Regions from separate parts of the Psychrobacillus sp. FJAT-21963 genome, predicted to be linked through region 1. Evidence: riboswitches for the same ligand, from Rfam matches in the RefSeq annotation. Region 1 holds a riboswitch; each other region holds the start of a gene.
The links. Region 1 has a riboswitch for S-adenosylmethionine ahead of metA (homoserine O-succinyltransferase). Riboswitches for the same ligand answer to the same signal wherever they lie in the genome.
Positions count from the first base shown of each region.

Region 2: linked by a shared signal. The riboswitch ahead of AN959_RS17790 (methionine ABC transporter ATP-binding protein) and the one ahead of metA (homoserine O-succinyltransferase) in region 1 are both predicted to bind S-adenosylmethionine.
Region 3: linked by a shared signal. The riboswitch ahead of AN959_RS21545 (hypothetical protein) and the one ahead of metA (homoserine O-succinyltransferase) in region 1 are both predicted to bind S-adenosylmethionine.

Region 1 covers NZ_LJIY01000002.1:484,070-492,253, forward strand. The annotation lists gene abc-f (ribosomal protection-like ABC-F family protein) at 1-226, shown strand, start outside; gene AN959_RS08235 (methyl-accepting chemotaxis protein) at 423-2,429, shown strand; SAM riboswitch class I at 2,499-2,607, shown strand; gene metA (homoserine O-succinyltransferase) at 2,686-3,594, shown strand; gene AN959_RS08245 (aldo/keto reductase) at 3,649-4,581, opposite strand; gene AN959_RS08250 (DUF1572 family protein) at 4,728-5,246, shown strand; gene AN959_RS08255 (alpha/beta hydrolase) at 5,246-5,890, shown strand; gene AN959_RS08260 (GrpB family protein) at 5,956-6,486, shown strand; gene AN959_RS08265 (histidine phosphatase family protein) at 6,499-7,125, shown strand; gene fosB (metallothiol transferase FosB) at 7,122-7,544, shown strand; gene AN959_RS08275 (HAD family hydrolase) at 7,574-8,184, shown strand, end outside.
Region 2 covers NZ_LJIY01000009.1:239,832-248,015, forward strand. The annotation lists gene AN959_RS17760 (acetyl-CoA C-acetyltransferase) at 1-652, shown strand, start outside; gene AN959_RS17765 (acyl-CoA dehydrogenase family protein) at 688-2,469, shown strand; gene AN959_RS17770 (arsenate reductase family protein) at 3,034-3,396, shown strand; gene gcvH (glycine cleavage system protein GcvH) at 3,469-3,849, shown strand; gene AN959_RS17780 (toprim domain-containing protein) at 3,927-4,277, shown strand; gene AN959_RS17785 (thioredoxin family protein) at 4,288-4,608, shown strand; SAM riboswitch class I at 4,646-4,755, shown strand; gene AN959_RS17790 (methionine ABC transporter ATP-binding protein) at 4,861-5,886, shown strand; gene AN959_RS17795 (methionine ABC transporter permease) at 5,879-6,547, shown strand; gene AN959_RS17800 (MetQ/NlpA family ABC transporter substrate-binding protein) at 6,612-7,418, shown strand; gene sufC (Fe-S cluster assembly ATPase SufC) at 8,142-8,184, shown strand, end outside.
Region 3 covers NZ_LJIY01000005.1:82,622-90,805, forward strand. The annotation lists gene AN959_RS12830 (M55 family metallopeptidase) at 1-760, opposite strand, end outside; gene AN959_RS21545 (hypothetical protein) at 1,235-1,546, opposite strand; SAM riboswitch class I at 1,924-2,025, opposite strand; gene corA (magnesium/cobalt transporter CorA) at 2,217-3,179, shown strand; gene AN959_RS12845 (hypothetical protein) at 3,213-4,022, opposite strand; gene AN959_RS12850 (hypothetical protein) at 4,167-4,544, opposite strand; gene AN959_RS12855 (acyl-CoA thioesterase) at 4,564-5,040, opposite strand; gene AN959_RS12860 (DUF4003 family protein) at 5,118-6,083, opposite strand; gene rluF (23S rRNA pseudouridine(2604) synthase RluF) at 6,178-6,882, shown strand; gene AN959_RS12870 (hypothetical protein) at 6,906-7,625, shown strand; gene AN959_RS12875 (SRPBCC domain-containing protein) at 7,710-8,132, shown strand; gene AN959_RS12880 (helix-turn-helix transcriptional regulator) at 8,133-8,184, shown strand, end outside.

The sequences.
Region 1 (8,184 bases):
CACAGCAGAATACGTTGAAAAGGTAAGAACTTATAAAAGTAGAGATAAAAAAGAAAAATCAACAGAAGAACAAATTTTAGAATTGGAAAACGTACTAAGTAAACTAAAGAAAGAAAAGGATATTCAGAAGGACTGGAATGATTATGAAAAATTATTATTGTCGATTGACGAGAAGGAACAAAAACTTGAAAAATTAATAGAGATCTGGTTGGAGAGACAAGAATGAAAATATTCATGATTATCAAGTCCGCTTAACTCCAAATAAATGTGTGATAGTTCCTATAAAATTAATAATTTAATATTAACTTTCTCGTTTTTAGCCGATATAATCAGAAAGATATACTATGTCCTAGTTTTTGAAATAGTAAATTTATCCTTATTAAGGCGATTATATCTTTAAAAAAACAGAAAGTAGATGAAATATGAAAATTTCTATCAAATGGAAAATTATTATTACTGTAATGATTTTAATTGTAATTAGTATGTCTGCATTAAGTTTCATAAGTACTTTTACGATTAAAGACAAAACGGAAGAAAGTTTAACTGATCAAAGTCATGTATTAGTGAACGAAATGTCCTCTTCCATTCAAAATTATCTCAGTGTCTATGAAAAGGGTATTATACAAATATCCACTACAAAGGAAGTGGTGGATTTTCAAACGGAATCTAGTATTTCAGATGCAATCATTGCTTCACAGCTAGAGAAACAATTAGATTCTAAATTTACTGAGTTTACAACGTTGTACGACGCGGTTGCTTCCGTTTACTATGCATTACCGAACAAGCATATTGAAATAATACCTGAAGCTGATTTAGGGAAAGATTTCGACGCAACAACTAGAGATTGGTATAAAAATGCGGTAGCCAATAAAGATGATTTTAGTTGGTCCAAACCTTATTTAGATGCTGCAACGGGAGAATATGCAATTTCTGGTGCAAAAGCAGTACTTAAGAATGGTCAAGTTGTTGGAGTTGTCGGCATTGATATATTACTTTCGAAGTTAACAGAAACAATTTCATCTAATGAGTTAGGATTTGAAGGTTTTCCGATTATCGTGGAGAACGACGGCACAGCAATTGTCCATCCTACCATGTTTGGTGAAAATTTGTCCGAATATGCTTATATTAATAAAATATTTTCTAGTTCTTTAAATGAAGGAGTAGTCACAGATACTTCCGAAGGACTTTCAACGGTTACTGTATTTACGACAATACCTGATTTGAACTGGAAGCTAGGTGCAGTATACGAGCAAGAAAAAGTTAATCAAACAGCTGATAGTATTCGAAATCTCATTTTATTTATTACTGCTGCTATATTAGTGCTGATGTTTATTGTGCTATATTACACTACCCATCACACTTTAAAACCGATAGATCAATTAAAAAAACTAATGGATTCGGTTGCAGAAGGAGATTTGACTGTTCACGCGAACGTAAAGTCATCCGATGAAATTGGACAATTAGCTAAAAATTTCAATAAAATGACTGAGAGCATGCATGAAATTATTCAAGTAGTAAAAGAATCTGCAAGTAATGTTCAAGTAAGTTCTGAAAGTCTTAGTGCAGTTGCAGAGGAAACAACTGCATCATCAGAACAAGTATCCGTAGCTGTGGGTGAAATAGCTGAAGGTGCTTCAAAATCTGCTGAAGATGCGGAAGAAGTAACAGATAGCTCTTCACATTTAAGTAATCAAATTAATTTAATTAATGAAAAATCGCTTGTAATGACTGATATTGCTACGAAAGCAAATAAAATGAATGCAAATGGCCAAAAACAAATGAGTGAACTTAAATCATCCTTTAACAATTGGGAGTCCAATTTAAAGTCTATGTCTGATGTAGTCGATACTTTAGAAAACAAAGTAAAAGCCATTGGAGGGGTTATGGAAACCATCATGGAGATTTCTGCTCAAACAAATCTACTTGCATTAAATGCAAGTATAGAAGCAGCAAGAGCTGGTGAGCATGGAAAAGGTTTTGCGGTAGTAGCAGAGGAAGTAAGAAAGCTTGCTGAGCAATCAGCCAGAGCGACTGAAGATGTTAAAAAGACTATTACTGAATTACAGAAAGAATCAGTTTTAGTAAGCCAACAAATGACTGAAACTAGGGAAACTTTCCGTATACAAGGGGCAGTAGTTACTGATACGGAAATAACATTTAGTGAAATCTCAAATTTAATGGAGAATATGCAATCCTCTATTGATGAGGTTTCCAACGAAATTAACCAAGTTTTTAAATACAAAGAACAAGTAGTTGAAACGATTCAAATGATGGCAGCGACTTCTCAACAAACTGCTGCTGCATGCGAGGAAGTTAGTGCATCTTCAGATGAACAGCTTCGGGCAATCCAATCCGTTGCAGATGCTTCTGAAACATTAACAGAACTTAGCGATAAATTAGCAGAAGCAGTGAATCGTTTTAAAGTATAATATTCCATTGCTTAAATGTTCAGAAAATGATAGTATATAAAATAATGTAGTAGAATAACAAATAATATACTCTTATCAAGAGAAGCAGAGGGAAATGGCCCTGTGAAGCTTCAGCAACCTCTGACACATGTCAGAAAGGTGCTAACTCCTACAAGATATCAATCTTGAAAGATAAGAACTGAGAGCATTTGCTTACCCTCTTTTCTTATTTATTAGAAGAGAGGGTTTTTATTTTTACGGAAAAGAGGAGAAATGTATGCCAATTAAGATTCCCAAACAATTGCCAGCAGCTGAATTGCTGAAGAAAGAAAAGATTTTTATCATGGACGAGGAGCGCGCAATTGCTCAGGATATCCGTCCTCTAAACATAATTATATTAAATCTAATGCCAGAAAAAGAAAAAACGGAATTACAACTACTAAGACTATTAGGTAATACACCATTACAAGTGAATGTTACATTTATGAATACTGCTACACATGAATCCAAAAATGTTAGTAAAACGCATCTAGACACTTTCTATACTACTTTTGAAGAGATTAAACTTCGCAAATATGATGGGATGATTATTACTGGAGCACCAATTGAACATTTGAATTTTGAAGATGTAAATTATTGGAGTGAGATGACAGAAATAATGGATTGGTCGAAAACAAACGTCACTTCTGTCTTACATATATGTTGGGGTGCACAAGCTGCACTTTATCATCATTATGGAATTGGTAAATTTGAATTGTCTAAGAAATGCTTTGGTGTATTTTCTCACCGTTTATCCGATCCAACTGTGAATTTAGTCCGTGGTTTCAATGACGAGTTTTATGCGCCCGTTTCTCGTTATACTTCTGTTTCATATGATGAAATAATAACTGATTCCAGACTTAATCTGCTTTCAAATTCTGAAGATGCAGGGGTATTCCTTGTAATATCAAATGACGAAAAGCATATCATGATTACTGGTCATTTAGAATATGATGCAACAACTTTAGCGGAAGAATATGCTCGGGATGTGAATAAAGGTATTGAAATCGATGTTCCTGAAAATTATTTTCCTAATAATGATCCTTCGACACAACCATTAAATTCTTGGCGTTCGCATACTCATTTATTGTTTTCTAATTGGTTAAATTATTATGTCTATCAAGAAACGCCATACGAATGGGAATAATTCAGAAGAGGCTGAGAAAGATTTTTCTTTCGTTCAGCCTCTTGTTCTATTTATTTAATGAAATATTTGGTCAATTCTATCTATTTCTTGTTTAGTTAATTGAACATCTACAGTTTTCAAATTATCTATAACTTGTTCAGGTTTTTTAGCCCCTGGAATAATAACATCAATATTTTCTTTCGTTAAATACCATGCAAGCACAATATTAGAAACACCTACATTTTTATCATTAGCAATTTGGCGAAGCTGCTCTACCTTATCTAAGTTGTTAATATATGTTTCTCCTTGGAATAACGGATTTTTTGTGAGACCTTCTCTAAAAGTACTGCCTTTATCATACTTACCTGTTAATAAGCCCGAAGCAAGCGGAAAATAAGGAATAAAGGAAATATTACGTTCATTTGTATATGGAAGCAAATCCTTTTCTGCATCGCGTTTTAATAAATTATATCCAGATTGAAGAACTTCAATATAACCATCTTGGTTACCTTCTTTTAACTGTTCTAAAGTAAAGTTGGATACTCCAATTGCACGGATTTTTCCTTCATCCTTTAAACGTTGAAGAGTACCAACTGCTTCAGCTTTTGGTGTGTTTTCATCGGGAAAATGAATATAGAATAAATCAATATAGTCCGTTTGAAGTCGTTTTAAACTGTTTTCCACAGTTTCTCTTAAAAATGCAGGTGAGTTGTCAATGACTACTGTTTCACCGGTCATTTTATGAGCGCCCTTAGTAGCAAGAATTATTTCACTACGTTTCTTCGTTTCTTTTAATACTTCCCCAATTAACTCTTCTGATCTTCCGATGCCGTAAATAAAGGCAGTATCTAGAAAACTAATTCCATGATTAAGTGCTGTATGCATAATGTCTTTTCCGGTTTCATCATTTAAATTCGGAAATAAATTATGGCCACCAACTGCATTTGTTCCAAGTCCAACGGGATTTACAAATAATCCGGTTTTACCAATTTCTACTTTTTTACTCATAGTAGTAAAAACAACTCCTCTTCTATATATTCTAGTATAATATTACCAATAATGACCTTTTACTCAAAGAATTTTGGTTTATTAAAAGAAATGGGGAAGGAGATTCATAATATTTATTGAACTATGTTTTAAAGGAGATGATTAGATTGTCAAATTCAACTAATTTTCATGCTGACTTTATTCGAAATATACGGTCAAAATTGGAGGAATTGAAAAGTGATACAAAGAAAGCGATCATGCAAATGGAGGAAGAATCCATTTTTTGGTCACCAAACGAACAATCAAATAGTGTAGATGTACTGGTGAAGCATATGAGTGGAAACTTAATTTCTCGTTGGACAGACTTTTTATCAACTGATGGAGAAAAAAAAGACAGAGATCGTGATAGTGAATTCGAAAGTACGATAGAATCACGGGAAGAGTTGCTTAAAGTGTGGGAAAATGGGTGTAATGCATTTTTCAAAGCGATAGACAGTATAGAAGAAAAACACTTACTTCAAACTATTTATATTCGCAATAAACCACATACTGTTTTGGAAGCAATCATTCGGAGTATTACACATATTTCAATTCATGTGGGACAGGTAATATATATAGCCAAACAAGTTACACCAGAAGACAAGTGGACTACTTTGTCGATACCTAAAAGAAAGGATAAGAAGTAATGAATTCAAATTTTACTTATATTCATAGTTCTCCACAAATTTTAGATGAGAATAAAAAATATCCAGCATTATTTTTATTGCATGGAATGGGAAGTAATGAAAACGATTTGGTTGGACTCGTTTCTAACTTAAAGGAGAAATGCCATATATTTAGTATACGTGGGCCAATTTCTCAATCACCTGGATATGCCTTTTTCACGATAGAGGGTCTCGGAAAACCTCATCGTGCAGTCTTTGATCAGGTAGTACAAGATCTTCAGTCATTTATCGAAGAAATAACTAATAATCATTCGATTGATTCAAATAAGCTCTTCCTTCTTGGTTTTAGCCAAGGTGCTATATTGACTCAATCATTAGCATTAGTAATGGGTGATAAAATAAAAGGAATTGTTGCACTAAGTGGCTATATTCCGTTGTTTGTGAAAGATGAGTATACACATCAACCAGTAAATAAATTAAATGCATTTATATCTCATGGCGAATTTGATAATATGCTTCCATTTGAATGGGGAACTGCTAGTAGAGACTATTTCTTAGAAAAGGGAGCAAGTGTTACCTTTAAGAACTATCCTGTTTCACATGGTGTTGCACCAGAAAATCAAAGAGATTTAGTTACCTTTTTAGACGAACTATTAGTAAAATAAAGGATTATCCTCCCCTCTTGAAGAATATGTAAGAGGGGTAATTTTATGAAAAAGGAGAGTTTTTCATGAGGCTAGGATTATCTAAAGATGAAGTAAAATTAAATAATTATACGAGTGAATGGAATATAGAATTTAATAGAGTTAAAGAAGAGATCATGTTGGTAACTAAATTGGAAACAAAACGGATCGAACATATTGGTAGTACGGCAATTAAAGATATGGTGGCAAAACCAATCATCGATATTTTAATCGGCATTGAAGATACAAAACATATAGATAACAACATGATGAAAGCTCTCCAGAGTATTGGTTTTCTTCCATTGCGAGTGGAAAGGCCGGGAGAAATTGTATTAGCAAAATTTATAGATGATACATACAAAGTAAAAACACATTATATCCATTTAGTCGATTACGACAAAGAGCTTTGGAAAAACCTAATTTTTTTTAGAGACTACTTAAATACAATAGATGAGGCAAGAGATGAATATAAAAAGTTAAAAGTAGCTTTAGCTGAAAGAAAAAGTATAAATATAACAACGTATACAAATTTAAAAGAACCTTTTGTGAAAGGTATATTTTCTCTACGTACAAATTAAGAGGTGAAAATTATGATTACAAATTTATATTTTGTTAGACATGCGCACTCTACATATACGACTAATGAACTTGAAAGACCACTATCAGTCAGAGGTAAAGAAGACTCAAAGTTAGTAACCGAACGATTAAAGCTAGAAAACATTGACTTTGTCATTTCTAGCCCATATAAACGGGCGATTCAAACAGTTGAAGGTATTTCCGAGTACCTTGGCTGTAACATTGAGATTAATAAAGATTTTAGAGAACGCACTTTGTCTTTACTTCCTGTAGAAGATTTTAATAAGGCTATAACAAAAGTATGGTCAAACCCTGATTTCTTTTTTGATGGTGGTGAGTCGAATAAAAAAGCACAACAAAGAGGGATTACAGCAACCATGCAAGTTCTAGATGAATACAAAGGAAAAAATGTTGTTATCGGCACACATGGTAACATCATGGTTTTGATCATGAACTTCTTTGATCAGCAATATGATTTTCATTTTTGGAAGATGCTCGCTATGCCAGACATATATAGGCTATCTTTTTATGAGAATCACTTAATAGAAGTTAGAAGAATAGATGAGAATAAAAAGAACTCGTTAAATACCGGATACACAATTTATAAACCTATAGAAATTAAAAACGAGGGGAAGAAATGAAGATTAAAGGCTTAAATCATTTTTTGTTTTCTGTATCCAATTTAGAGCAATCAATCAAATTTTATCAAGATGTATTTGATGCAAGGCTATTGGTGAAAGGAAAAAGTACCGCTTATTTTGATTTAAGTGGAATGTGGCTTGCATTAAATGAAGAAAAGAATGTACCACGAAATGAAATTAATGAGTCCTATACACATATTGCTTTTACAATAGAGGAAGCCGACTTTGAGAATACACACGTAAGATTAATGGAGTTGGGAGTAAATATACTTGTAGGACGAGAAAGAGATAAAAGAGACAAGAAGTCTATTTATTTCACTGATCTAGACGGTCATAAATTCGAATTTCATACCGGTACATTACAAGACAGAATGGAGTACTACAGACTTGAAAAACAGCATATGGAATTTAATGATTAAATAATATAAACCATAAGGAGATTGTTAAAATGAAAGCCATTATTTTTGATTTTGACGGAACGCTAGCGAATACATTGCCAATTTGTTACTACTCTTTTCAGAGTGTTTTTCAAGAGTTTGATAATAAAGAATTATCTTCAGAAGAAATAAAAGCTATGTTTGGTCCTTCTGAAACTGGAATCATTAGAGAAAACCTTATAAATAATAACAAAGAGAAGGCAATTGAGAAGTATTATGAAAGCTATTTAGAAAAACATCACCATTTTGTAGAAAGTAACATAGAAATAGAAGATTTACTAATTTATATAAAAGGGTTGGGTATAAAGCTTGGAATCGTTACAGGTAAAGCAAAGAGAAGTTTAGATATTTCATTAAAAGCGCTCCAAATGGAGGAACTATTCGATGTAATAATAACAGGAGATGATGTACAATTCCCAAAACCACATCCAGAGGGAGTAAATAAGGCATTGTCCATTCTAAACGTTCAAAAAGAGGAAGCGGTATTTATCGGAGATAGCGAGGCTGATATTTTAGCTGGCGTTCAAGCAGGAATTGTTACAATTGGAGTACAATGGTTAGAAAATTATAAAGCAGATGATTTTATTACAAAACCAAATCAGATATTCACTAAAATTATGGA
Region 2 (8,184 bases), on a different contig from region 1:
TGCAGCAGCTGCAATTGCAACTGGTAAATTTAATGATGATATCGTTCCTGTCGAAGTAGTTAAGCATTATATTGATGAAAACAATAAAGCTCAAGTGAAGAAGTTTTTATTTGAAATGGATGAAGGTGTTAGAGAAGGAACAACGGTTGAAACCCTTGCAAAATTACGTCCAGCATTTAATGTTCGTGGTTCTGTGACAGCAGGAAATGCTTCTCAAACATCTGATGGTGCAGGTGCAGTTCTAGTTATGGACCGTGAAGTGGCAGAAGCACAAGGATTAAAACCTCTTGCGAAATTCCGTTCATTCGCTGTTGGCGGTGTTCCACCAGAAGTAATGGGAATCGGACCAATTGTAGCAGTGCCAAAAGCATTAAAGCTAGCAGGTTTATCTGTGGAGGATATTGATATTTGGGAAATTAATGAAGCATTTGCTTCTCAATCTCTTCAAGTAGTTCGTCATCTAGGAATCGACGTAGATAAAGTGAATGTGAATGGTGGAGCAATTGCACTCGGACATCCGCTTGGGGCTACTGGTACAATTTTGACTTTAAAAATGATGAGTGAACTAAGACGTCAAGGAAAGCAGTTCGGAGTCGTTACGATGTGTATCGGTGGGGGAATGGGAGCAGCTGGAGTATTTGAACTTTTATAAGCTATCAACTTATCAAACAAAAGGGGAGATTTAACATGACAGAAGTTAAAGATGTGATTAAAGGCGGAGGCTTTTTAGTAGAAGATTTAGAGGCAAGTCGAGTATTTACACCAGAGGACTTTACCGATGAACAAAAAATGATTGCAAAAACAGCTGAAGAATATGTAAAAAATCAAGTGTTACCAGTTGTAGAGAATCTTGAACACCATGAATTCGAGCATTCTGTACGATTATTGAAAGAAGCAGGTGATTTAGGGTTACTTGCTGCTGATATTCCAGAAGAATATGGCGGATTAGGATTAGATAAGATTTCTTCTGCATTAATTGCAGAAAAGATTTCGGTTGCAGGTGGTTTCTCCATCACCCACGGAGCACATGTTGGAATTGGGACATTACCAATCGTTTTATTTGGTAATGAAGAGCAAAAGCAAAAGTATCTACCAAACTCTGCATCTGGAGACAAAATCTCCGCTTATGCACTGACTGAGCCAGGTTCAGGTTCTGATGCTTTAGGAGCAAAAACTACTGCAAAATTGAATGCAGAAGGAACTCACTATATTTTAAATGGTGAAAAACAATGGATCACGAATGCTGGTTTTGCAGATGTATTTGTTGTTTATGCGAAAGTGGATGGAGATAAATTCACAGCATTTATCGTAGAAAAAACTTTCCCAGGCGTTTCAGTGGGAGCAGAAGAAAAGAAAATGGGTATTAAATCTTCGTCTACTCGTACTCTTATTTTACAAGATGCAGAGGTGCCTGTAGAAAACTTATTAGGTGAAATCGGACGCGGGCATGTAATTGCTTTCAATATTTTAAATATCGGTCGTTACAAATTAGGGGTAGGTACAGTTGGTGGATCTAAACGTGCTTTAGAGCTTGCAATTTCTTATTCCAATCAACGTCAGCAATTCAAAACACCTATTTCTTCCTTTAATTTAACAAAGCAAAAACTTGCTACAATGGCTTCTAAGTTGTATGCAACAGAAAGCTTGATATACAGAACTGTTGGTTACTTTGAAGAACGTATGGGGCAATTAAGTGAAGCAGAACAAAAAGATGGGAAAGCGATTGCTGCTTCTATCGCGGAATATGCCATCGAATGTTCTATTAATAAAGTAGTAGGTTCAGAAGTTCTCGATTATATCGTTGATGAAGCTGTTCAGTTACATGGTGGATATGGCTTTATGCAAGAATACGAAGTAGAGCGTATTTATCGTGACTCTCGTATTAACCGTATTTTCGAGGGTACAAATGAAATTAACCGACTAATCGTTCCTGGTACATTTTTGAAGAAAGCGATGAAAGGTGAGCTTCCGCTACTTCAAAAAGCACAAAGTTTACAAGAAGAGTTACTCATGATGATGCCAGAAGAAGTGAGTGACGCGCCACTAGCACAAGAAAAAGTATTGGTAGCAAATGCGAAGAAAATTGGTTTACTAGCTGCAGGTCTTGCTGCTCAACGCTTTGGTACAAAACTTGAAGCAGAGCAAGAAGTGTTAGTTAATATTGCAAACATTGCTAACAACATATTTGCAATGGAATCAGCGGTACTTCGTACGGAAAAAGCAATCGACCGTGGTGGAGTAGAAAAAGCAAATCAAAAATTACTTTATACACAAATCTTCTGCCAAGAAGCATTTGATGAAATCGAAAAAGCAGCAAAAGAAACACTAATTGCATCTGTTGAGGGAGATAACTTACGAATGATGATATCTGCACTTCGTAAACTAACTCGCTATACTCCGTATAATGTGATTGCGAAGAAACGTGAAGCTTCTGTTAAGTTAATTGAGGCTGAAAAATTTGTTGTTTAATTAAATGAAAGAGCCAAGCATAAAAAATCGGCTCAGATTGAATATAAGGCAGTTGGAATAGCTTATTCCAACTGCCTTTGTCTATTATTTAGGGGGGTAGATCAGATTTTCCGAAGCTTACCGCTCGCTTTCCGCGGGCGAGCGACAAGCCGCTTCGTCGCTACGCTCCTGCAGGGTCTCGTCTGTCTCGCTTTCCCGCAGGAGTCGAGCGGACGCTTCTCCAAACCCTATATCCGCAGGGGTCATCAGGATGTGCGCCTTACACGCCGCATGAGCGCGAAGAATGAGACTCCGCATAAGGATGTGGGAGTGAGTGAAACGAACGACTCATCCTGCGGTGGCTCATGCGTAGCGTGCGGCAAGCGCACGTCCGAGTGGTTGGCATTTCACTTGATGAACAGGTTTTTCTGTTTAGTTGGAAATACTGAAGCTTTAGTTGGAATAAACATTCGTTTAGTTGGAAAAATGCTAACATTAGTTGTAAAACTGGATTCTTTTCGTTACACAAGAACATTGCTTTTGTGCAATAGTATTGTATATGATAAGAAGAAAAAGGTGATTTTAATGACGATTCAATTTTTTGGTTATCCCAAATGTAGCACGTGTAGAAAGGCAAGTAAGTGGCTGAAAGATCATCAAGTGGAATTTGAGGATAATCATATAGTGGAAAACCCACCATCAAAAGAAATGATAAAAGAGATATTAGTAAATACAAATACAGATATAAAGAAGCTCTTTAATACAAGTGGTACTAAATATCGAGAAATGCAATTGAAGGACAAGCTTCCAAATATGACAGAAAAAGAACAAATCGAAACGCTCGTTTCAGATGGAATGCTTATTAAGCGACCAATTGTATATGATGGAGAGCATTTGACGCTAGGTTTTAAAGAAGAAGAGTTTGAACATATTTGGAAAAGCATATAAAGTTGCTTGTTTTTACAATTGAAATGTGTGAATATTATAGAGGAATGTATATTTTTTTGAGAGGGGTATAACATGAGCACACCTAAAGAATTAAAATACTCAGAAGAGCATGAATGGGTAAAAACAGAAGACGGTAAAGTACGTATTGGAATTACACATTTTGCACAATCAGAACTTGGGGATATCGTGTTTGTCGAGCTTCCACAAGTAGGAGACGATATTAAAGCTGGAGATCCTTTCGGAAGTGTAGAATCAGTTAAAACTGTTTCTGAACTGTATGCTCCGATCAGCGGTAAAGTAGTAGAAGTAAACGCTGATTTAGAAGACAGCCCTGAATATGTAAACGAATCTCCGTATGAAAATGCATGGATGATCGTAGTTGAGCCTTCTGACGTAGCAGAAGTGGATGCACTATTATCTGCAGAACAATACGAAGAGTTAATTCAAGAATAATGGATTTAAAAAGGCGCCGGTTATTTACTGGCGCTTTTTCATATACTAGTATATATAATGTGCTGGGAGAGAAGCTGATGGCTAAGGTATTTAGTGAAAAAGTAATTCTTGTTGAAGGTAGATCAGATAAACTGAAACTTTTAACCATTCTTGCTGAAGCAACTGAAATTGTTTGTACGAATGGCACTATTTCTAATGTTAAATTAGAAGAAATCTTAAGTCCTTTAGAAGAATTGCCCATATATGCTTTTTTAGACTCCGATAAATCAGGAGAACAAATACGATCGGTAGTTAGAAAGGTATATCCAGAAGCAATTCATCTATATACGAATCCTGTATATGGTGAAGTTGCAAATACCCCGCTTGATGTTTTGGCTTCTATCTTACAACGTGCTAAGATTAAGGTGAAAAAAGAATTTTTAACATAGGATGATGTTTGTGAATGAATGGTCTCGAGAGGAATGGGAGCAAGCTAAAAATGCTCCTAGTCTTTCTCTTTTATATATTTACACCCCAATGTGTGGGACATGCCAAGTTGCCTCTAAAATGATGAAGGTACTTAAAGAAATTGTACAGTTTCCAGTTGGACAGGCAAATATAAATTATATGAAAGATTTAGCGATGGATTATGAAATTGAAAGTGTGCCATGTCTTTTAATTGCAAAAGAAGGAATTGTTTATAAAAAGGTTTATGCTTTCCAATCAATTCCTTATCTTTTAGATGTTATAAAAAGTGTTGACGACACCGAATTATCATGATAGAATTCGATTTATTGATAACAATTGAATAGTGTCGCTCTTATTAAGAGAGGTGGAGGGAAGTGCCCGATGAAACCCAGCAACCGTCATGTAAATGAAATGGTGCCAAATCACTCAAAGCGTAAAAAATGCTTTGGAAAATGAGAGAATGGATGACTGTTATTTTGAATGATAACATACACCCCTTCTGCTCTTTTGCAGAAGGGGTTTTTTGATAGTAATAGTACTATCTATACAGGAGGGAAGATTTACGTGATTAGCTTGAAAGATATTTCAAAAAAGTTTAGTACGAAGCAAGGTACCATTGTAGCTGTTGACAATGTAAATCTTACAATTAAGCAAGGTGAGATTTTTGGAATTATTGGATATAGTGGTGCAGGAAAAAGTACTTTAATCAGATTGTTGAATGGATTAGAAAAGCCGACTTCAGGACAAATTGTTGTAAATGATAAAGAAATTACATCAATTTCAGAAGGTAAGCTTCGACAAGTAAGACATAAAGTAAGCATGATTTTTCAGCATTTCAATCTTTTGTGGTCAAGAACTGTTGCAGAAAACATAGCTTTTCCTTTGGAAATCGCAGGAGTACCTAAAGAACAAAGAGCTACTCGTGTAAAAGAATTGATTGAGTTAGTAGGTTTAGAAGGCCGAGGAGATTATTATCCTTCTCAATTATCCGGTGGCCAAAAGCAACGGGTAGGAATTGCTCGAGCATTAGCAAACCGCCCAGAAGTGTTGCTTTGTGATGAAGCTACATCTGCACTTGACCCAGAAACAACGGATTCCATATTAGATTTACTGATTAGTATTAACGAAAGATTAGGTTTGACCATTGTACTAATTACGCATGAAATGCAGGTTATTCAAAAGATTTGTAATCGAGTAGCAGTAATGGAGAACGGACATGTGGTAGAGGAAGGGGACGTGCTGGAAGTTTTCCAAAATCCCCAACAGCCCATAACAAAGAGATTTGTTACGCAAGTTTCTGAAAATAATCAATCTCAGCAGACGATTCAAAATTTACAAGAACTATATCCAAATGGCAAACTCATCAAGCTTGTTTTTGTTGGAGACCAAACGGAACAGCCAATTCTATCTAGACTCATTAAACAATTTGATTTGGAATTGAATATAGTTCAAGGAAATATTACACATACGAAAAGTGGAGCTTATGGAACATTGATTCTTCAGATTGACGGTGATGCATCGGCAATCGATAAAGCAATTCTATTTATTCACGAACAAAAAGTACACACAGAGGTGATCAACAATGATTAATACTTTATTTCCAAATGTTGATTGGCCAAAAATGTGGGAAGCGACAATGGAAACTCTTTATATGACTGCAGTTTCTACTTTATTAACATTTGTATTTGGTCTTGCACTAGGATTACTTTTGTTTTTAACAAGTCCGCATCAAGCATGGGCCAATAAACTAACAAATTGGTTGACGGGAGCATTTACTAATATCTTTCGATCGATACCATTTATTATTTTAATCATATTGCTTATTCCATTTACGAAATTACTTTTAGGTACTATTCGTGGACCAAATGCTGCGTTTCCAGCTCTTGTTATTGGAGCTGCTCCATTTTATGCACGAATGGTTTTAATTGGATTAAGAGAAATAGATAAAGGTGTGCTTGAAGCAGCTAAATCGATGGGGGCTAAAACTTCTACTATTATATGGAAGGTTTTATTACCAGAATCGATGCCAGCATTAGTCTCTGGTATTACAGTTACTTGTATATCACTAGTTGGATATACGGCAATGGCGGGAATTATTGGTGCAGGCGGCTTAGGTACGTTAGCATTCTTAGATGGGTTCCAACGCAGTAGAGAAGATGTAACGCTTGTTGCAACCATTTTAATACTCATTGTAGTATTTATTATTCAATGGATTGGCGACGCGATAACAACAAAGATAGACAAGAGATAACTGGTGTTAACGAGATAACTCGATCACATATAAAATTGGGGAATTAGAGAAGGAGAGAAATTAGATGAAAAAGTTTTTAGCAGGAGCATTATTATCCGTTAGTGCATTAACACTAGCTGCTTGTGGTGGAGAAGAAGAAGATAGTAAATTAGTAGTAGGAGCTTCAAACGTTCCTCATGCTGAGATATTAGAACAAGCTAAACCATTATTAGAAGAACAAGGTATTGAACTTACTATCGAAACTTACCAAGACTATGTTTTACCAAACCAAGATTTAGATTCAGGAGACTTGGATGCTAACTTCTTCCAACACATCCCTTATTTTGAAGGACAAAAAGAAGAATTTGGATACGATTTTGAAAATGCAGGTGGAATCCATATTGAGCCAATCGGTTTATATTCTAAAAAATATGGTTCTATTGAAGAATTACCAGAAGGTGCAACGATCTTAATGAGTAACTCTGTTGCAGACCATGGTCGTGTATTAGCAATGTTAGAGGCTCAAGGTTTAATCAAATTAGCTGAAGGTGTTGATAAAACAGCAGCTGAATTAACGGATATTGTAGAGAATCCAAAAAATCTTGAATTTGACGCTAACTATGAAGCTGCATTATTAGTGCAACTGTATGAAAATGAAGAAGGCGATGCAGTACTAATCAATTCAAACTATGCATTAGACGCTGGACTTAACCCAATGGAAGATTCTATTGCTATTGAAGACTCTGAATCACCATATGTAAACATCATTGCAGTTAAAGCTGGCGATGAAGATAAAAAAGAAATCAAAGCTCTAGTAGACGTTTTACACTCTAAAGAAATCCAAGATTTCATCGTTGAAGAGTGGGGCGGATCTGTAGTTCCAGTAAAATAATAATTTAGAACGTAGCAGGCACTTTAAGTGTCTGCTTTTTTATTGTAGAGAAATCATTTGTAAATATGAAAAGTTATTTCTGACCGCATAGAAGGGTTTCGTGACCGTATAAATCCTTGTGATGGAGCACTGGCAATAATAGTAAATAAGTTTTCTGAAGAAAAAAATGTTTGAAGGTATGTTATCATGGGTATGTAAGTATTGTAAGTTTTAAAAAATCGAAAGGAATGATTCATTATCAATTTAGAAGAGTTGCCCTACACAGAACAAATGGACCACGCGTTTAGAGGAGTTCACGGTTTCGGATATACCGAATTACGAAATAGTCAGGATTTACGACTGATGGTTGAACAACGTAGACAGCGAGATCATGAGAAAAGTGTCCAACTAGTCGCGAAAATTGATGCTCAATCTTTTCGAGGTTAATAAAAGATAATAAAAATCCATGGAGAAACTTATTCTCCATGGATTTTTTGGGTTAAACACTATATTCATAGTGAAATCCATTCTCATTTGGAGCAGCTTATTGAAAATTAGCAAAGAATAGTACTTTGTATGAATTTGCATAGATAAGAAAGTAAAATACAAGAAATACAATAGTTTTATAAACCTAAAGAGAAAGTATTTCAAAAGATTTGCATGGCAATAGACTTTGGGTTAAGATTAGAATGATAATAAATTAGAATGGTAAACCATTCGAAGTTACTTAATGGAGGTTATTACATGTCAACTTTAGTAATTAAGGATTTACACGTTGCTATAGACG
Region 3 (8,184 bases), on a different contig from region 1:
TATCTTTTGCCTCGAACTTAACTATTGTCGTTCCTTCTATAATTTCACAACCAGGCATAAGTGCCGCCCATTCCGCTTGACCATAATTAACAAATTCAATACGTAATGTTGGATTTTTAGGAGGGGTGAGCGGTTTGATTTGATCTCTATTACTAATCGCTACAGCTACCTTTTCTCTCAATAGTGCATGTGCTTTTTGTGGATGCAATGTCTTAACCGCTGATCTTGAGATAGACTCTTTCACTACTGCAGTGACAACTCCAGGAATCAGTGCCTCAGCTTCTTTACACGCACCATCATCGCCTGCAACCATAATAACTGGTACACCAAAGTGCCCTGCTACATAAGCATTTAATCCCAGTTCACCAATTTCTACATCGTTTATATACATATTTCTAACTCCGAATATCATTGAGTGACTCATTACTCCAGGTTGTCCTGCTCTCGAATGATAACCAGCAAATACTGCACCAAGGTAAGATTCATCTAATGCCTGCACCATCGAAAACGGCTTCACATCTCCCGTTATTAAAGAAGCTTCTGGATGCAACTCTTCTACTAAAATATTATTCATTTTAGAGTGACTATCATTAACTAAAATCTCTTTTACACCTACAGATAGAGCACCTTCTACAATTGCATTTGCCTCTTGTGTCATTATACGGCGAGCACGTTCATAATTATGCTTACCGGAGTCCACAAAAGTATGATCCGGCAAACCTGTGATTCCTTCCATATCAATTGAAAGAAAAAGCTTCATTTCCATCCCCCTTAATCATTTCACCCATCAAAATAAATATAACTTTATCAAAATATATAGAAAATTACAATATGTCTAAATATTTATAATGCCCTTTTTTTTGGTAAATACACGGATTCGGTGAGTAATGCGAACATTAACAAAAAATTTAAATCAAGGTAATAGATTAAGGATTTTACACACAAAAAAAGCAAATGCGCTTTTAAAAAAGGCATTTGCTCCTGCGCCGCTTCACTTGCTCGTCGCAGTTAAGATCGTTGCTCCTGCGTTGCGGTAGCTACTCGTCGCAGTTGAGATCGTTGCTCCTGCGCCGTTTCACTTGCTCGTCGCAGTTGAGATCGTTGCTCCTGCGTAGCATAGCTACTCGTCGCAGTTAAGTTCGTTGCTCCTGCGTTGCGGTAGCTACTCGTCGCAGTTAAGTTCGTTGCTCCTGCGCCGTTTCACTTGGTCGTCGCAGTTAAAACAATAATATCCTTAGTAACGAGGACCGAAGAAAGGACGTTGGAATGCTTGTTGGAATCCTCCTTGCGGATATGGGTATGCTTGTAGGGGTGGATTCACAACTACGTTTCGATTAGTCTCTGTAAAGTAATGCTGTGGAACATTTACAATATGCTCGCGATTCACATTAACGATTGGATGAATTACAGGTTGCATTCTCGGTATAAAGGAATCACGTACACGATATTGCGGTGGACATACAATTGGCTGCGCAGGTGGTTGTTGCCATGGGGATACTTGAGGTTGATGGCATGAATGACAAGGTCTATGATGATATTGGTTCACGATAAATTCACCTCCTTCTTGCACTTATATTAGTAAATGCAAAAGCAGGCTATAGAAACTAGACAAACACCTCAGTTAATTGCAAATAAAAATTAACCCGAATAACTAATCAACCCCTTTGCCAGTATATAGACAAGGGGGTTGATTAGTTCAAAACTCTGTGTGGTGTAAAATAAATACTTTCTTTCTCTATTGATCAAATGGGATCTTCAAAAAAGAAGTTTTATATTTAACTCGATGCACTTCTTACGAATGGGTAACTGAAGTGAACGAGGTGAAACCAAAGCCAAAACTCTTTCCATATAGCTCTTTAAATCAAATAAAACCTCTTCTTAGAAACAAGAAGAGGTTTACACGTCGTTAAAGTGATTATTCTCTTCTTATCTTCAAGCCTAAAAGCTTTTGGAATTAGCACAGTGCAAAAATGCCTGTTGCTGAGGTATCCTAGGGCCAAGTCCCTCCACCTCTCTTGATAAGAAAGTTGTTATATTTGATTAATACCCACTATACAGATAGAAATTATATATGTCAATACTATTTTTTATTTAATCAAACTTTTCCAGTCATTATAAATAATTTATAGGTTAAATATTATGAGGTGTGTTTTGATGGAAGTATGCGAATATGAGATAATGGCAACATGCATTCAATGTAAAAGTGAGGTTTTGATATGATTCAAACGATGGGCATTACAACCGATCACGAAATAATATGTGATTTTCCTCTCCATGATATTAAAAATAAAACGTTTGAATGGTATTGGATTGATATTGGAGAACCTTCTCAAGAAGAAGAGAATCTTCTTAGCTCTTTTTTCCATTTCCATCCGCTAGCAATAGAAGACTGTTTACTAAGACTTCAACGTCCAAAGTTAGACCATTATGATGGGTATGCTTTTTATGTTCTACATACCATTAATGAAGAAACGTTAGAAGCGGAAGAGCTAGATATTTTTGTTGGAAAGGATTATGTTGTCACCTTCCACTTTCCACCTATGCATGAATTGGCTCAAGCACGAGAACGCATTATTCGAAATTCAGAAGGCTGGGAACGTGGGGCGATGCATGCAACCTATCATATCGTCGATAAAGTAGTGGATGCTTATTTTCCAATCGTCTATAAAATTGAGGATTATTTGAATGAAGTAGAAGACAAGCTTTCTTCAGATATGAGACATTTATCTATAGATCAAGTTTTTGACTTACGTAGTGATTTGCTTAGATTACGTAGAACAGTGATACCTATGCGGGATTTATTGTACCGTATTATGAATTCCGAACGAATAAATTTACAACACTCTGAACGTGCATATTTTGGAGACATTTATGATCACTTGCTAAAGCTCACGGAAATGATTGAATCTAATCGAGAACTTACTGCAGATATTAGAGACAGTCATATGTCGATTAACTCTAGTCGAATGAATCGGATTATGATGATTTTAACGATCGTATCCACCGTTTTTATACCATTGACATTTATCGTAGGAGTATACGGAATGAATTTTGCGTATATGCCTGAGCTAGAGTGGAAATATGGTTATTTTGTCGTGATGGGATTGATCGTTGTTATTGCTCTTTCCATGCTTGCTTGGTTTAAATTTAAAGGCTGGTTTTCTCTATTTAAAAACTAAAAAAGAGCTGACATCTTAATGTCAGCTCCTTTTTTATTTTACGTTACCGGTCCAATAGTAAAATAATGCAGTAAAAGTGAGTTTTTGAGCATGGGTCAAGTCATGTGCAAGCGACACATGCACGTTTACTGCTTGTATTTCAAATGCAGGATGAGTTGCATATGGAAAAATTCCAAAACGGTACGTAGCTAACCGTTTTCCATTGGAATCATCGACATCAATATCTCCATACATACTTTTTGCTTCCATTTGCAGTATCTTCTCATTGTTCGCATTAAAAATAATGGCTCTATTTTTAACTGAAAAAGGAGGCATGACAACAGTGGATAGATGGTTTTTTGTGTGGTCATAAACTTTTATCTGCATAAATTTTAATTTATTTTTCAAAGTGAATTGACTAACTATGCTATCATCCATTGTTTTTAAATGGTATGTAATGGGTATTAACATTCCCTTTTGAAATATCTCAAATGCCAATAGCATCTTCTTAACTCCATGTTCCTTAGCAGGTTCAATCTTATATAAACGTTCTCCTCTTCCTGAAACTAAGTAGGTAACTGGAATAAAAGATACATCCCTTTGAAAATTAAGTTCTTTTATGGGAAATTCAGCAGAATAATATTCACTATCTATTTGCTGCTCTTTCGGTAATTTGTCTGCAGCATTTTGAATGACAAATGAAGTACTAAACAATATAAAAACCGTAAATCCTATTAAAAAATGAGTCTCAAAATCGTACAACAGTACATCTCTAAAAATAACTACTAAAACTATGTATAGGCCAAATATTAGTGTAGATCCTTGCTTTGTATATTTTGCAGCACGTTCGTATATATGTTGCATAGCCCATCACTCCTTCTTTTATGCTTACGAATGAACATTTGAAATGGTTTCATTATGATAAAGCATTTCAAAGTAAGGGATTAAATCTTGATCTAAAGAAAAAAACCTTTAGAAGACCTATTTTAAGGGACTTCTAAAGGTTTTTTAGTGTTTTTCAATTGCACGAACGTATAATTTTTTCAAGAAATATCCTAATACATATAAACTAATAAGCGCAAAAGCAATTAGTAATAGGTCCTCTACTGCGGTTGGTAAACTTAGAGGAACTATAAAAATGCTGAATAAGACAAATAAATAAATAATACCTGCAATACCCGCTATAAGCACTACTCCAATAATAGAAAGCTGTGCATAGGTGAGCTGTTTAATATGGTGTCTTTGCCTAATTATTTCAAGAACAATAGCAAGTGCTATGATTGTGAATGTGATAGTAACCTCGCCAAAATACGCGTAGTTTATTAAATATACAACGAGCAGCGTGATCATAATATACTTATAAAATTCATCTATTTGTTTAAGCATATATTCACATCCTTATCAATTAGTAATTCATCTCTAATCGCTGTTTACGATGGATACGTCTAGCAGGACCTGATTCAAATAAACGAGTTTCTTCTTCTGTTTCAGGATGAATACCTGGTACCGAAACAGGCTTACCATTTTCATCTACTGCAACCATTGTTACAAAAGACTCCGTTGTAAGTTTTTCTTCTCCAGTTATTAAATTCATTGACGTCACGCGAACATAAACTTCCATAGATGAACGGCCTGTATTTGAAACAACAGCCTCTAACTCCAATACATCCCCTACTTTTGCAGAAGAAAGGAAATCAACAGAGTCTATTGAAGCAGTTACCACTGCACCTTGCGCATGCTTCATGGACGAAATCGCTGCGATCTCATCGATAAATGCAAGTACCCGTCCACCAAAAATAGTTTGGTGATGATTTGTATCAGGCGGAAGGATCAAGTGGGTTTGTATAGTTCTAGATTGACTCATTGGATTTGTGTTCATCATGTATTACTCCTCAAAATTTTCTTTATTTGCTCTATCGTTTTTTCGTAAAGCATATCAGTTATAGTATAGCATGAAGATCATTCAGAGTTCGAAGATGAAGCTGCGGCACTTGAAGCAGCGATCGTTGAAATCATCATTGCCTGTTGTGCTTGAAGTAGCATTTCAAGCGATGTTGCCATTGAGATGGCCGCTGTAGCATAAGTGTCTTTGGAAGCTCTCATTTCCCATCCAAGAGCGATAGATAGAGCACTATCCTTATACCAAGAGAATAGTTTCATACTCGCTAGTGATTCATATGTTGTAACTATTGCTTTTAGTTGTTCTTCATTCATTTTCAGTGCAGCCATAAATCCAATCATAGGATATTGAGGGGCTGATGTTTTTATCTTTACACTTTTTAATCCATCTCGAATAATGACTGCACGTTTCACCAAGTCTTCCTCATATTCAGCATTTGTATACGTTAGTACCTGCGACATCCATTGTAGTTCATTTCCGGAGTAGAATTTATAATTTCTAAGCTCCTGATAGTAGCGATTCATCGTTTCTGCACGGACAGCGGTATCTCCATTTAATTTCCCTAAAAACATGGCATAGGGATAATCGTCTGTTGATGTTAAAAACCGATGGTGCTTTTTCATATCTGCCATTAGCTGTTTAGCCCGTTCCATTTCCTCTGCCCAGTTTACTTTGTCATCTGACATCAATAACGCTGCTAAATAGGTATAACTATTTACTTTAAATGAAGAGTTTTTTAATGCTTCTATCTTCTCTAATAATAAATCTACAGCTTGTTGTGGCTCTTGGCCTGCTACATCTAATGTAGCAATGAAAAGCGGGTTTAAGTGAGAACGTAATGGAGAGAATATACCCGCTTTCTTTTTAATAACGATCTCTATTTCCTTGAATCTACTTTCATTTAGTTCTTTATCTAGAGTCACATAATAACCAGCAAGCGAGAGAGTGACACGTTTATCAACACCCCAGCTTAATAATTTTTTTAAAGTGTTGAATGTCTCTTCTATTTTTTGATTAATCGTCATAGTCAATCACTCCTTTTCTTTTTTACGCGCTTTACTCTAAAATAGTTTCAAGTTTTGTTATAATCATTCTAACAAGAAAAGTAGGTGTTTTAGGATGCGCATTAATAAATTTTTAAGTGAAGCTGGAATTGTCTCAAGACGTGGTGCCGATAAATGGATAACAGATGGTAGAGTAACTATCAATGGAGTGATGGCTGAACTTGGAAGTAAAGTGGAAGCTGGAGACGACGTGCGTGTAGACGGAAAACCGATTGCCGTTGAACAACCATTAGTGTATCTCGTTTTGAATAAACCGGTCGGTATCACCAGCACAACAGAACGTCACGTAAAAGGTAATATTGTCGATTTTGTCAATCACCCACTTCGTATTTTTCATATTGGTCGCTTAGATAAAGATTCGGATGGATTAATTTTGCTGACGAATGATGGAGACATAGTGAATGAAATATTACGGGCTGAAAATAAACATGAAAAAGAATATATTGTTACTGTAAATGAAAGAATAACCGATTCATTCATTGAAAAAATGGCTTCTGGTGTAAATATTTTAGGAACGAAAACACTACCCGCAAAAGTAAAAAAAGTTGGTCAAAATACTTTTAATATAACTCTTACACAAGGTTTAAACAGACAAATAAGAAGAATGTGTTCTGCACTAGGATTTACTGTGAAGAGATTACAACGTATTCGTATTATGAATATAACATTAGAAGGTCTATCTATTGGAGAATGGAGAGAATTGACCGATTTAGAGAAAAAAGAATTGTTTTCTACGCTTAACTATTCACCAAAAAGGTAATAGAACCTTAGGAGGTGGAGAATATGCTTGCGTTAAAAAGCACGGATAATATGACGGGCGTATTAATTAGTGGTGATTTTTGGGATTTAGATGAGCTTTGCTCTGCAATACATCATCTGACGGGAAAAGAAGATCGATATATGGACTGGCAAGGAGCTCGAATGCGTTTATTAGGTGTGACATCCGAAATACGTTATGCCTATCAAGGAAATCGCAATATTGATTTTGTAGCAAATGGCTTACACAAAGAAATGATGAAATCCCATGACTTTATAGCTCCAGAAAATAATATTTATTACTCTACCGAGATTTTGTGGCCTGAGCTAGTTTTCTCATTTATTGCCTTAAATGATTTTATCCAGTTATATAAAAAATACGAATTTGCGAATGATTTTGATTTGCATATTGTAAATGTTCGCAAATTCCAAGCACTTATTTCGGAAGCATGGAAGGATATATTAACGAACGAAGAGTATGCAGTAATACTGAGTGCTGTTTATTCACCAGAGACAACTGTAGAAGAATATGCAATTCAGTATATTGATATGTTAAATCTATCTTATATTGAGATGACTAAAGAGCAACGAACTAAATCTTTTTCTTCAATCGTCCAAAATATCATAATGGAAAATGGCGAATATGAGGCTATCAAGAAAAAAGTAATTGCGGAAGCTAGTAAAACAAAAAGTGCTATACACGATTTACGTTTTAATGTGAACTACCCAGAACAGATTGAATGGTAATCACTTGACATGAAACCATTTTGTTTCGTATTATTTCATATGAAACCATTTGGTTTTATTTTTTTGGAGAAAGAAGGATATTAATTGGGAAATAAACTTAAAGATATTATACAAACAGTCACTATAAATGCACCTATTCAAAAAGTATGGGAAAATGTATCAACCGCTGACGGGATTGCAAAATGGTTTATGCCGAATGACTTTCAATTAGAAGAGGGATACGAGTTTCATATTCAATCTCCTTTCGGTCCATCCCCTTGTAAAGTAACAGAAGTAGACCCGCCAAATAAGCTTTCTTTTATTTGGGATGCAGAAGGATGGTTTGTTTCATTTATTTTAAAAGAGATGGACGATAAAACAGAATTTACTCTTATTCATGGCGGTTGGAAAGAAGCAGATGACAAACTTATAAAACCGAATGAAAAAAGTTCTGTTATCCGTGATAGAATGGCTCATGGTTGGGAAGGAATCGTACAAGAGCGCTTAAGAAAGGCTATTGAAAACTAAGTGGAAACTTCTGCAAAAAAGTATGATGTATTTCAGGCCATAGCCGATCCAA